DNA from 3 places in the Rahnella sp. AN3-3W3 genome. Region 3 is predicted to be linked to each of the others. Evidence: predicted binding sites of a transcription regulator. Region 3 holds the regulator's gene; each other region holds the start of a gene.

Region 1 (3,284 bases), on a different contig from region 3:
GATAAACATCCGGCAGGCACGGTGGCACAGTGGACATTCACCACGGTCGGTGCGGCGCTTGAAGCAATTACGGTGGGCGTTGGTTACGGCTGGCTGCCGCTGGAAAGCGTGGATAACGCGCTGAAAAATGGATTGCTCAGCCGCCTGATGTTGTCAGCCAGAACCGTCAGGCAAACGTCGCTGTATATGGTGCTGGATGATGAAACGCAGCGCTATGATCAGACGGTCAGTGCGCTGGCGAAAAGTATTCTGCAGGAGTGCAGTTTGCTGCCGTGAAATCCGGCAGCAAACCGTTTCATAACGCTGTCCCGGTCAGCCGGAGGCTTTACAGGCGGCAAGAATATCGAGCTGAGGGTCACGTTCTGACGTCTGTACATTCATCGCGCTGAGCACGGTGTGGAACAGATTGTCCTGTGAGACCTCTTTGTCCGCCGCATTGTCTTTCAGGCATTGCATGTCGATTCCCTGCGCTTTCGCATAATTATCGGAAAGCCAGAACAGCATCGGAACATGTGTCTGCTGCGCAGGTGCCACGCTGTATGGCGTGCCGTGCAGATACAGACCGTTTTCGCCCAGCGATTCACCGTGATCAGAAAGGTAAATCACCGCCACATTGTATTTGTCCTGATACTGCTTCGCTTTTTCAATGACCTGTGACACCAGATAATCGGTGTAGAGCAGGGTGTTATCGTAGGTATTCACCAGCTGTTCCTGCGTACAGTTTTCAATGTCGCTGCGCGGACAGTCAGGTGTGAACCTGCGGAATTCCGGGGGATAACGTCTGGAATACGTCGGCCCGTGACTGCCAATCAGGTGCAGAGCAATCAGGGTGTTTTTTCCGTCGTTTTTAATATCCTCATCGATATTTTGCATCAGCGCCATGTCGTAGCAGGTGTCGCCGTCGCAATATTTGCCGTCATTTTTAGTCGGGATAATGACGTTTGGCACGCGGTCACAGACACCTTTACAGCCTTCGTCGTTATCTTTCCAGAAAACGGAAACGCCAGCTTTATGCAAGATATCCAGCAAGCCTTCGCTGTTTCGGGCGCGGTTAGCGTCGTAGCTGGTGCGTTTCATATTCGAGAACATACACGGCACGGAAATCGCCGTCGCCGTGCCGCATGACGTCATTTTGCTGAAACTCACCACATCCGCAATGGCCTGCGTGTACTGGTTAGTCGGTTTGCCATAACCATTCCACGACTGGTTTTGCGCCCGCGCGGTTTCACCCACGACCAGGAAGACCAGATTCGGTTTCTGGCCTGTTTGCTGCACCAGTTTTGCATCGTTGCCAATCGTCTGGAACGGCATTTTCGGCGTGAAATAACGGTGATTCATGTACTGGAAAGCGCTGTACAGATAGTTAGTCGGGACGATTTCCAGATTGAGCGTGCGGTTGTTACGCCCCACAGACGCATAATCTTTATAGAAAACACCGGCGATTGACGCCACTACCAGCAGTGAAATCACCATCGACAGCAGACGCACACCGAGGCGGCGCAGGCGGGTCTTTTCATAGCTTACCGGCGTTACGAATAACAGAATAGCGGGCAGGATGCCGGTAAACACAAACCACAGCACCACCTTCAGATTGAGATACGACGTCGCCTCAGACGATTGGGTCTCGATAATGTTTTCAATCATGCTTCGGTCGAAAACGACCTGAAAGGTCATCATCGCAAAACTGGCGAGGGCGCTGACCGGCAGAACAATGATGAAGAAGGGCTTAAGCAATGGCCGGACGCTAAAAGGGGTGAACACAAAGTTCAGCGCAGCAAACAGCGCGACAGGAATGCTCAGGGCAAAAGCCAGGTTATAAGCCGGTAATGCATGAAGGATGCGATAAAAATGCAGCAGAATCGGCAAGTTAACCACAAAAGTGAAGTACAGCGTTAAGAGCAAGGTCAGCTTGAAATAGCTGATTTTTGGCAATAAGTAGCGCAATGCAAACTCCCAAAAGGGGTGAAAAAGCCAACGTAATGCGAGGCAAACATAACGTGCAGGAATGGATGGCAGGAATCATATTAATTCAAGCTTAAGAAAGCCTTAACGGGAGTGTCATAAATGTTTTACGTGATGAGTTTTTAGAAAAGGTTCAGAAAATAAATAAAATATAGTTCACCTGTTTTCCCCTCCGAAACCCTTATCCTGTGCGGTATAGCGGAGCGTTGTTTAATCTAAACCGTTTCGTTTAAGCCTTTCTGAGCGCGTTTCTTCCGCTCATTTTGACCTTCCCTGATTACTCCTGACACGTTTAATTCACCACTGGCGGCTTACCGGCTGTCAGAAGGACGTTTGTGTTGATTTCATCTTCGGCCATCATCGCGGCCAGCAGTATCATCGATTCTGATGTCATTATCGGCCCGCGGGTGGTTATCGGGCCTTTTTGTATTATTTCCGCCGGTGTGCAAATCGGTGAAGGGACCATTATTTCTTCGCATACGGTCATCAACGGCAATACGAAAATCGGATCAGATAACCAGATCGGCATGGGCTCTTCGATTGGTGAAATCAGTCAGGATCTGAAATATGCCGGAGAAACTGCCGGGCTTGAAATCGGCAACCGCAACAGGATCGGCCGTCACGCGACATTGCATCGGGGAACCGCACAGGGTGGGGGATTGACCCGTATCGGTGATGACAATACTTTCGAGCGCGGTGTGCATATCGGCCATGACTGTCTGGTAGGGAATGCCACGTTTATGGGCGAGAACAGCGGACTGGCCGGACACGTTGTGCTGGGAGATGACACCTGCATTGAAGCCATGTGCGCGGTGCATCAGTTTTGCATTATAGGTACGGGAGTCCGCTTGCTGGCCGGATCCTGCGTTGTGCAGGATGTGCCGCCTTATGTTCAGGCGGGCGGAAACCGCGCGTCGCCGCAGGGGATTAATGAACAGGCCGGAGCATTCAGGCAGGCAGAACCCGCTGTGCGCGAGGTGATCCATTATCTGTATGACCTGCTTTATCACCAGCAGGCGGCGGTCGAAAAAGTGAGACTGGAGATCGGGCGTCTGAGTGTTGAATATCCGTTGCTGTGCCACTTCAATGAATTTTTCCTCCGTTCAGCTCGCGGGATTGTGCGCTGAACGGAGGAAAGGACAGTCAGGCTTCGAGGGCTAACAGCGCGAAAGTCGCCAGCCAGTGTTCGCCCATATAGGTGCTGTCGAGGTGATCCAACGCGCTGTGCAAATGGGCTTCGGCGGTCTGGCGCAACAGTGCAGCACGCGTATCACCGGCAGGTAATGCCGACGCCAGCGAACGCTGACACCAGGCGCGGCTGA
Region 2 (3,284 bases), on a different contig from region 3:
CGCAGCCAGTTTGACCAGAGCGCCGAAGATGATGTCACCGTTTTTGCTGGGTGCCTTGATAGCCGGCTTGTATTCAGCCATACCACTCTCTTTTAATTCAGATTTAATTCCCTCCCCGGCCGGAGAGGGAATGAAGCAGAGTTACTATACCCAAAATAATTGGAGTTGCACCAAGCCAGCTGCAAGTGAATCCCGGTGAGCTTACTCAGGTAAGTGATTCGGGTGAACGAGCGCAGCTAACGCCGGTGCAGCTTCAGGTATGACAGGTATTCCTAGTACAGTGCTTTGCCGCTGCTGTCTTTAACGTTGGTTTTCCATGCTGCACGGATCTGCTCAACCACTGATTCAGGCAGGGCTGCGTAATCCAGATCGGTCGTCAGCTTGTTGCCGTTTTTGTAAGCCCAGTCGAAGAACTTCAGCACTTCAGTGCCTTTCGCTGCGTCTTGCTGATCTTTGTAAATCAGAATGAAGGTGGTGGAGCTGATTGGCCACGCATTGTCACCTTTCTGATTAGTCAGGTCCTGAGCGAAGGTTTTGCTCCAGTCAGCGCCTTTAGCCGCTGCGCTGAAGGACTCTTCAGTCGGGCTGATCGCTTTACCGTCAGCATCAACCAGCTTGGTGTAAGCCAGGTTGTTTTGCTTGGCGTAAGCATATTCTACATAACCGATTGAACCAGGCAGACGCTGAACAAAGGCTGCAACGCCGTCGTTACCTTTACCGCCGAGACCCGTAGGCCAGTTCACAGTGGAACCAGAACCGATTTTGTCTTTCCACTCGCTGTTTACTTTCGCCAGGTAACTGGTGAAGACATAAGAGGTACCGGAACCGTCAGCACGGCGAACGACCGCGATGTTGGTGTCTGGCAGTTTCACGCCTGGGTTCAGCTTGGTGATCGCAGCGTCGTTCCACTTTTTGATTTTGCCGAGGTAGATATCACCCAGCGTTGCGCCGTCCAGCGTCAGCTGACCGGATTTGATCCCCGGGATGTTAACAGCCAGTACCACGCCACCGATCACGGTAGGGAACTGGAACAGGCCGTTTTTGGCCAGATCTTCGTCTTTCATCGGGGCATCAGATGCGCCGAAGTCTACGGTCTTGGCGATGATTTGTTTCACGCCGCCGGAAGAACCGATGCCCTGATAGTTAACCTGAGTACCGGTTTCTTTCTGATATGCGTCAGCCCACTTAGCGTAAACAGGAGCTGGGAAGGTACCGCCAGCGCCAGTCAGGTTAGTGGCAGCGAAAGCAGACATTGCTGTGAGGGAGAAAGTCGCTGCTACAAGACCGGCGACGGTGTTACGCATCAATTTCATGTTCCACTCCTGGTGGTTTTAAACTTCCCGACTGATGTCGACGTTAATTAAAGTGTTTGGCACAGGAGGAAAATAGGACAGTTTAGTGACAGTAAAATGTACGTTATGTGACAGTTTTATGACACTGGTCACAATTCGAACCATACGGGCAAAATGCGGAGATTTTAAGCGGGAAATGCCGGTTGTGACACCGGCAGATGACTAAAAGCGGGCAAATTATCGCCCTTTCTTCTTACGTCCGGGCTGGGCAAAACGCTTACGGGAGCCTGAATTACCCTCCGGTTTTTCGGTATTTTTCGGTTTTGTGACAGCCGGTTTTGCAGCAGTGGGTTTCTTAGCCTGAGCAGTTTTTGCCTGCGCTTTTTTCGCCGGTTTATCTTCAGACGACGAATTTTCAATCAGTTTAAATAACTCAATCAGTTCATCATCGGTCAGGTCACGCCATTCGCCCAGCGGCAATCCTTTCAGATTGATGTTCATGATGCGCACGCGTTCGAGCTTAGTGACTTCAAAACCAAAGTGCTTAGTCATACGGCGGATCTGGCGGTTAAGCCCCTGCACCAGCGTAATACGAAACACCATCGGCGCTTCTTTCTTCACTTTGCACTTTTTGGTCACGGTACCGAGCATCGGTACGCCCGCGCCCATACCGGCAATAAACTCGTCTGTGATCGGCTTGTTGACGGTGACGATGTATTCTTTTTCGTGGTCGTTACCGGCGCGCAGGATTTTGTTGACCAGATCGCCATGATTGGTCAGCAGAATCAGGCCCTGCGAATCTTTATCCAGACGGCCAATCGGGAAGACGCGTTTGCTGTGGTTAACGAAATCGCGGATGTTGTCCCGCTCACCTTCTTCCATCGTGGTGATGATGCCGACAGGTTTGTTCAGCGCGATCAGTACCAGATCTTCTTCATCACGCGGCTCGATAACCTGACCATTCACTTTCACCACATCGCCGGCAAATACCTGAGCCCCTACCGCGGCACGCCTGCCGTTAATAAAAACATTTCCCTGTTCGATGTAACGATCGGCATCGCGGCGCGAGCAAATTCCGCTCTCGCTGATGTATTTGTTAAGACGAATGGAGTCGGTCTGCATTGAGCAAAGCACCTTCAGAAAAACGCGAACTATACCTTATCCGGCGCGGGTTACGAAGTCTGAGAGAAGAAAATCGTGACCGTTTACTGAGAAAGAGAAAAACCGGAAACAATAAAAAAGCGCCCCGAAAGGCGCTCAGAGAATCAGCGACTGAATAGGTCGGTTTTATTCGACGGTCACAGACTTCGCCAGGTTACGTGGCTGGTCAACGTCGGTGCCTTTAATCAGCGCAACGTAGTAGGACAGCAACTGTAACGGCACGGTGTAGAAAATCGGTGCGACGATTTCTTCAACGTGTGGCAGCTGGATAATCTTCATCCCTTCGCTGTCGGTGAAACCGGCGTTCTGATCTGCGAAGACATACAGCAGCCCGCCACGGGCGCGCACTTCTTCGATATTCGATTTCAGTTTTTCCAGCAATTCGTTATTAGGTGCAACGACGATCACCGGCATATCCGCGTCAATCAGCGCCAGCGGGCCATGTTTCAGCTCGCCCGCCGCATAAGCTTCTGCGTGAATATACGAAATCTCTTTCAGCTTCAGCGCACCTTCCATCGCGATCGGATACTGATCGCCGCGACCGAGGAACAGGGCGTGATGCTTGTCAGAGAAACCTTCAGCCAGAGATTCGATGGTTTTATCCAGCGACAGCATTTGTTCGATACGCGCAGGCAACGCCTGAAGCGCGTGAACAATGTCATGCTCAACTTGCGGGCTCATCCCTTTCAGACGGCCCATGCGAGCCACCAGCATCAGCAGAACGGTCAGCTGCGTGGTGAACGCTTTAGTAGAGGCCACGCCAATTTCGGTTCCGGCTTTAGTCATCAGCGCCAGATCGGATTCACGTACCAGAGAAGAACCGGCCACGTT
Region 3 (3,284 bases):
TACGCGCGCTGCGGGAAAAAGAAAAAATCAGCCAGGGCGTGCTGGCCAGACTCATCAATATGTCGGCTAACAGCATTCAAAAATGGGAGCGGGATGAAACCAAACCCACCGGTGCTGCTCTGATCTTACTGATGCTGATCGAAGAAAAAGGTTTACAAATCATCTGCTAAAAGAAGCCACAGCGTGGGCTGTGGCTTCTTTTTATCCCTTCACATCGCTTTGGCTGGCCTGTTCCTGAGGAACAATCAGTTTCGGTGCCAGTGTAAATATAAAGCGGGTACCGACGCCGACTTCACTCATCACTTCAAGTTTTGCGTTGTGATGACTCAGGGCGTGTTTGACGATGGCCAGCCCCAGACCGCTGCCGCCCGTCTGGCGCGAACGCGCTTTATCGACACGGTAGAAACGTTCAGTCAGGCGCGGCAGGTGTTGCGGCGCAATACCCGGCCCGTTATCACTGATCTGGAACTGCGCGCCATGCGGCGTTTGTTGCCAGCTGACTTCTATCCGCGTCCCCGCCGGGGTGTGGTTGACGGCGTTGTACACCAGATTCGACACCGCGCTGCGTAACTGATCTTCATTGCCAAAGACCTTCAGTTTCTCGTTTACACGGAACACCACTTCGTGACGGCCACTGCTTAAGGATTGCACTTCGCGCTCCAGCATGCCGAGCATTACCGGAATATCGACTTTCTCGTGCATATCGATATTTGCTGACGCTTCGATTTTCGACAATGTCAGCAGCTGCTTGACCAGCCCGTCCATGCGCCGCGTCTGCTCCTGCATGGTGTCCAGCGCTTTGGTACGAAACGGCTCTTCCAGTTTGGCGTCTTCCATCATTTCCAGATATCCCTGCAATACAGTCAGCGGGGTTCTCAGTTCATGACTGACGTTAGCGAAGAAGTTACGACGTGCACCTTCGAGCTGACGCATCTGCGTAACATCACGCGCCACCATCAGCAATTGCCCTTCGGAATAAGGCATAACGCGAAACTCGACGTAATGCTCGTTATTGAGTTGCAGATTCAGGGCACGGCTGAAATCACGGGTCTGGATCCAGGTACGAAACTCGGGATAACGCAGCAGGTTAAAGATGTGTTGTCCGTTATCTTCCGGCCAGCGGAAACCGAGCAAATCTTGCGCCAGCCCGTTACACCAGAAAATATTGCCCTCTTCCGTCGTCAGTACCACCGCATCGGGTAATGATTCGGCACCACTGCGGAAACGTTTAATGAGCTGACCTAATTCGCGACGGCGACGGCGGTTACGCATCTGCATCTGGTTTAGCCCGTAAAACAAAGGCTCCCAGCTCCAGCGGCCATTCGGCGGGGTTATGCTGCGGTCAAGCCACAGCCAGTGAGAGAGTTTGAGCTGGTTGTAATAATTCCAGCCCAGCGCCGCCAGCAGCGACGCAAAGAGGAGCCAGCCGAAATGGCCGACGAAGATACCGAGGATTAACGCGGGCAGGCAAAAGAGAAAGAATTCACCGGCCAATCGTTTCCATGACAAACGTTCTAGCACACAGATTCTCCGCTGTGGGGACTCAATAACGCGTTGAAAAACGGTATCCGGTTCCACGAACAGTCTGGATCATTCTGTCATGTCCACTGGTTTCCAGCGCTTTACGTAAACGACGAATATGCACGTCTACCGTGCGATCTTCCACATAAACGTTAGTGCCCCAGACGTTATTGAGCAACTGTTCGCGGCTGTAAACACGTTCGGAGTGGGTCATAAAGAAGTGCAATAATTTAAATTCGGTCGGCCCCATATCGAGCGCCTGCTCGTTGGCCATCACACGGTGAGACGACGGATCCAGGCTTAAACCCTGCATGTCGATCACTTCTTCCACCGCCATTGGCGAGATGCGTCGCATCACGGCTTTAATGCGGGCAACCAATTCTTTTGGAGAAAACGGTTTGGTGATGTAATCATCGGCACCGACTTCCAGGCCGCGTACCCTGTCTTCTTCTTCACCGCGGGCGGTCAGCATCATCACCGGAATTTCGCGGGTCAGCGCTTCACGTTTGAGATGTTTGATAAACTGAATACCGGAACCGCCGGGTAACATCCAGTCGAGCAGGATAAGTTCAGGGTAAGGTTCTACCAGCTGGCCAACGGCTGAATCAAAATCTTCAGCTTCTACTGCCTGATAGCCATTCTGTTCCAGTACAAAACACACCATTTCACGGATTGGAGCTTCGTCTTCAACCACCAGTATACGTCTTGCCATCGTAGGTCCTGCCAATAGGTTAGCGATCTTTTATTTGATTGCGGGCGCCATTATGCGTCAGTTTTGTGACAGATTTATGAATAGAAAGGATGGTTCATTACAGTCAAATATGACAGAGACATTTCTTCTATTCAGCTGCCATCTCGCTGAAATTGGTCTGATTTATCGGGGACAGCGTCCCCCGCCGACGTTTATACTTTGCCCCATTGTCGTCATCCAGATCCATACGGGAGTCTCATGCGCCTGATCCACACGTCAGACTGGCACCTCGGCCAGTACTTTTTCACCAAAAGCCGCGCCGCCGAACATCAGGCATTTTTGCGCTGGCTGACTGGTCAGGTGCAGCAACATCAGGTAGATGTCGTGATTGTGGCAGGCGATATATTTGATACCGGTTCCCCGCCCAGCTATGCCCGCGAGCTTTACAACCGCTTCGTCGTCGAGTTGCAACAAACCGGCTGTCAGCTGATTGTACTGGCGGGGAATCACGATTCTGTCGCCACGCTCAATGAATCGCGAGAACTGCTTTCCTGCCTGAATACGCGGGTGATTGCGACCGTCGGCGAAAACCTCTCTGAACAGATTTTAGTGCTCAACCAGCGTGACGGGACACCGGGCGCGGTACTTTGCGCTATTCCGTTTTTACGTCCGCGGGATTTGCTCGCCAGTCAGGCGGGACAATCCGGCAGCGACAAACAGCTGGCATTGCAGGAAGCCATCGCCGCGCATTATGACGCGTTGTGGCAGGCCGCGCAGACCAAACGCGACGAACTCGGCGTTTCGCTACCGATCATTGCTACCGGCCATCTGACCACGGTTGGCGTCAGCACCTCCGATTCCGTGCGCGACATCTATATAGGCACACTCGATGCCTTCCCCGCGCAGGCGTTTCCGCCGGTCGATTACGTGGCACTTGGTCATATCCACCGCGCACAGTGCGTCGCCAAAACCGAACATATCCGTTACAGCGGTTCGCCGATTGCGCTGAGTTTTGATGAACTGAGTAAAGCCAAAAGTGTGTACTTACTGGACTTTGAGGGCGCGACGCTCA

What was found. Region 3 encodes PhoB, which activates phosphate uptake and scavenging genes when phosphate is short. Its sites were predicted from a motif close to CTGTCATAAAACTGNCNNAT; they were not measured.
Region 1: a site for PhoB is predicted at 2,056-2,075, ahead of UC15_RS15400 (phosphoethanolamine transferase). Genes of this name have one in related genera too.
Region 2: a site for PhoB is predicted at 1,419-1,438, ahead of pstS (phosphate ABC transporter substrate-binding protein PstS). Genes of this name have one in related genera too.

The regions. Positions count from the first base shown of each region.
Region 1 covers NZ_JYDG01000053.1:64,973-68,256, forward strand. The annotation lists gene UC15_RS15395 (LysR family transcriptional regulator) at 1-276, shown strand, start outside; gene UC15_RS15400 (phosphoethanolamine transferase) at 313-1,944, opposite strand; gene lpxA (acyl-ACP--UDP-N-acetylglucosamine O-acyltransferase) at 2,301-3,089, shown strand; gene UC15_RS15410 (DUF2891 domain-containing protein) at 3,106-3,284, opposite strand, start outside.
Region 2 covers NZ_JYDG01000100.1:26,821-30,104, reverse strand. The annotation lists gene pstC (phosphate ABC transporter permease PstC) at 1-81, opposite strand, end outside; gene pstS (phosphate ABC transporter substrate-binding protein PstS) at 273-1,313, opposite strand; gene rluF (23S rRNA pseudouridine(2604) synthase RluF) at 1,530-2,414, opposite strand; gene glmS (glutamine--fructose-6-phosphate transaminase (isomerizing)) at 2,580-3,284, opposite strand, start outside.
Region 3 covers NZ_JYDG01000013.1:8,719-12,002, reverse strand. The annotation lists gene UC15_RS05345 (DNA-binding transcriptional regulator) at 1-170, shown strand, start outside; gene phoR (phosphate regulon sensor histidine kinase PhoR) at 202-1,521, opposite strand; gene phoB (phosphate response regulator transcription factor PhoB) at 1,544-2,233, opposite strand; gene sbcD (exonuclease subunit SbcD) at 2,471-3,284, shown strand, end outside.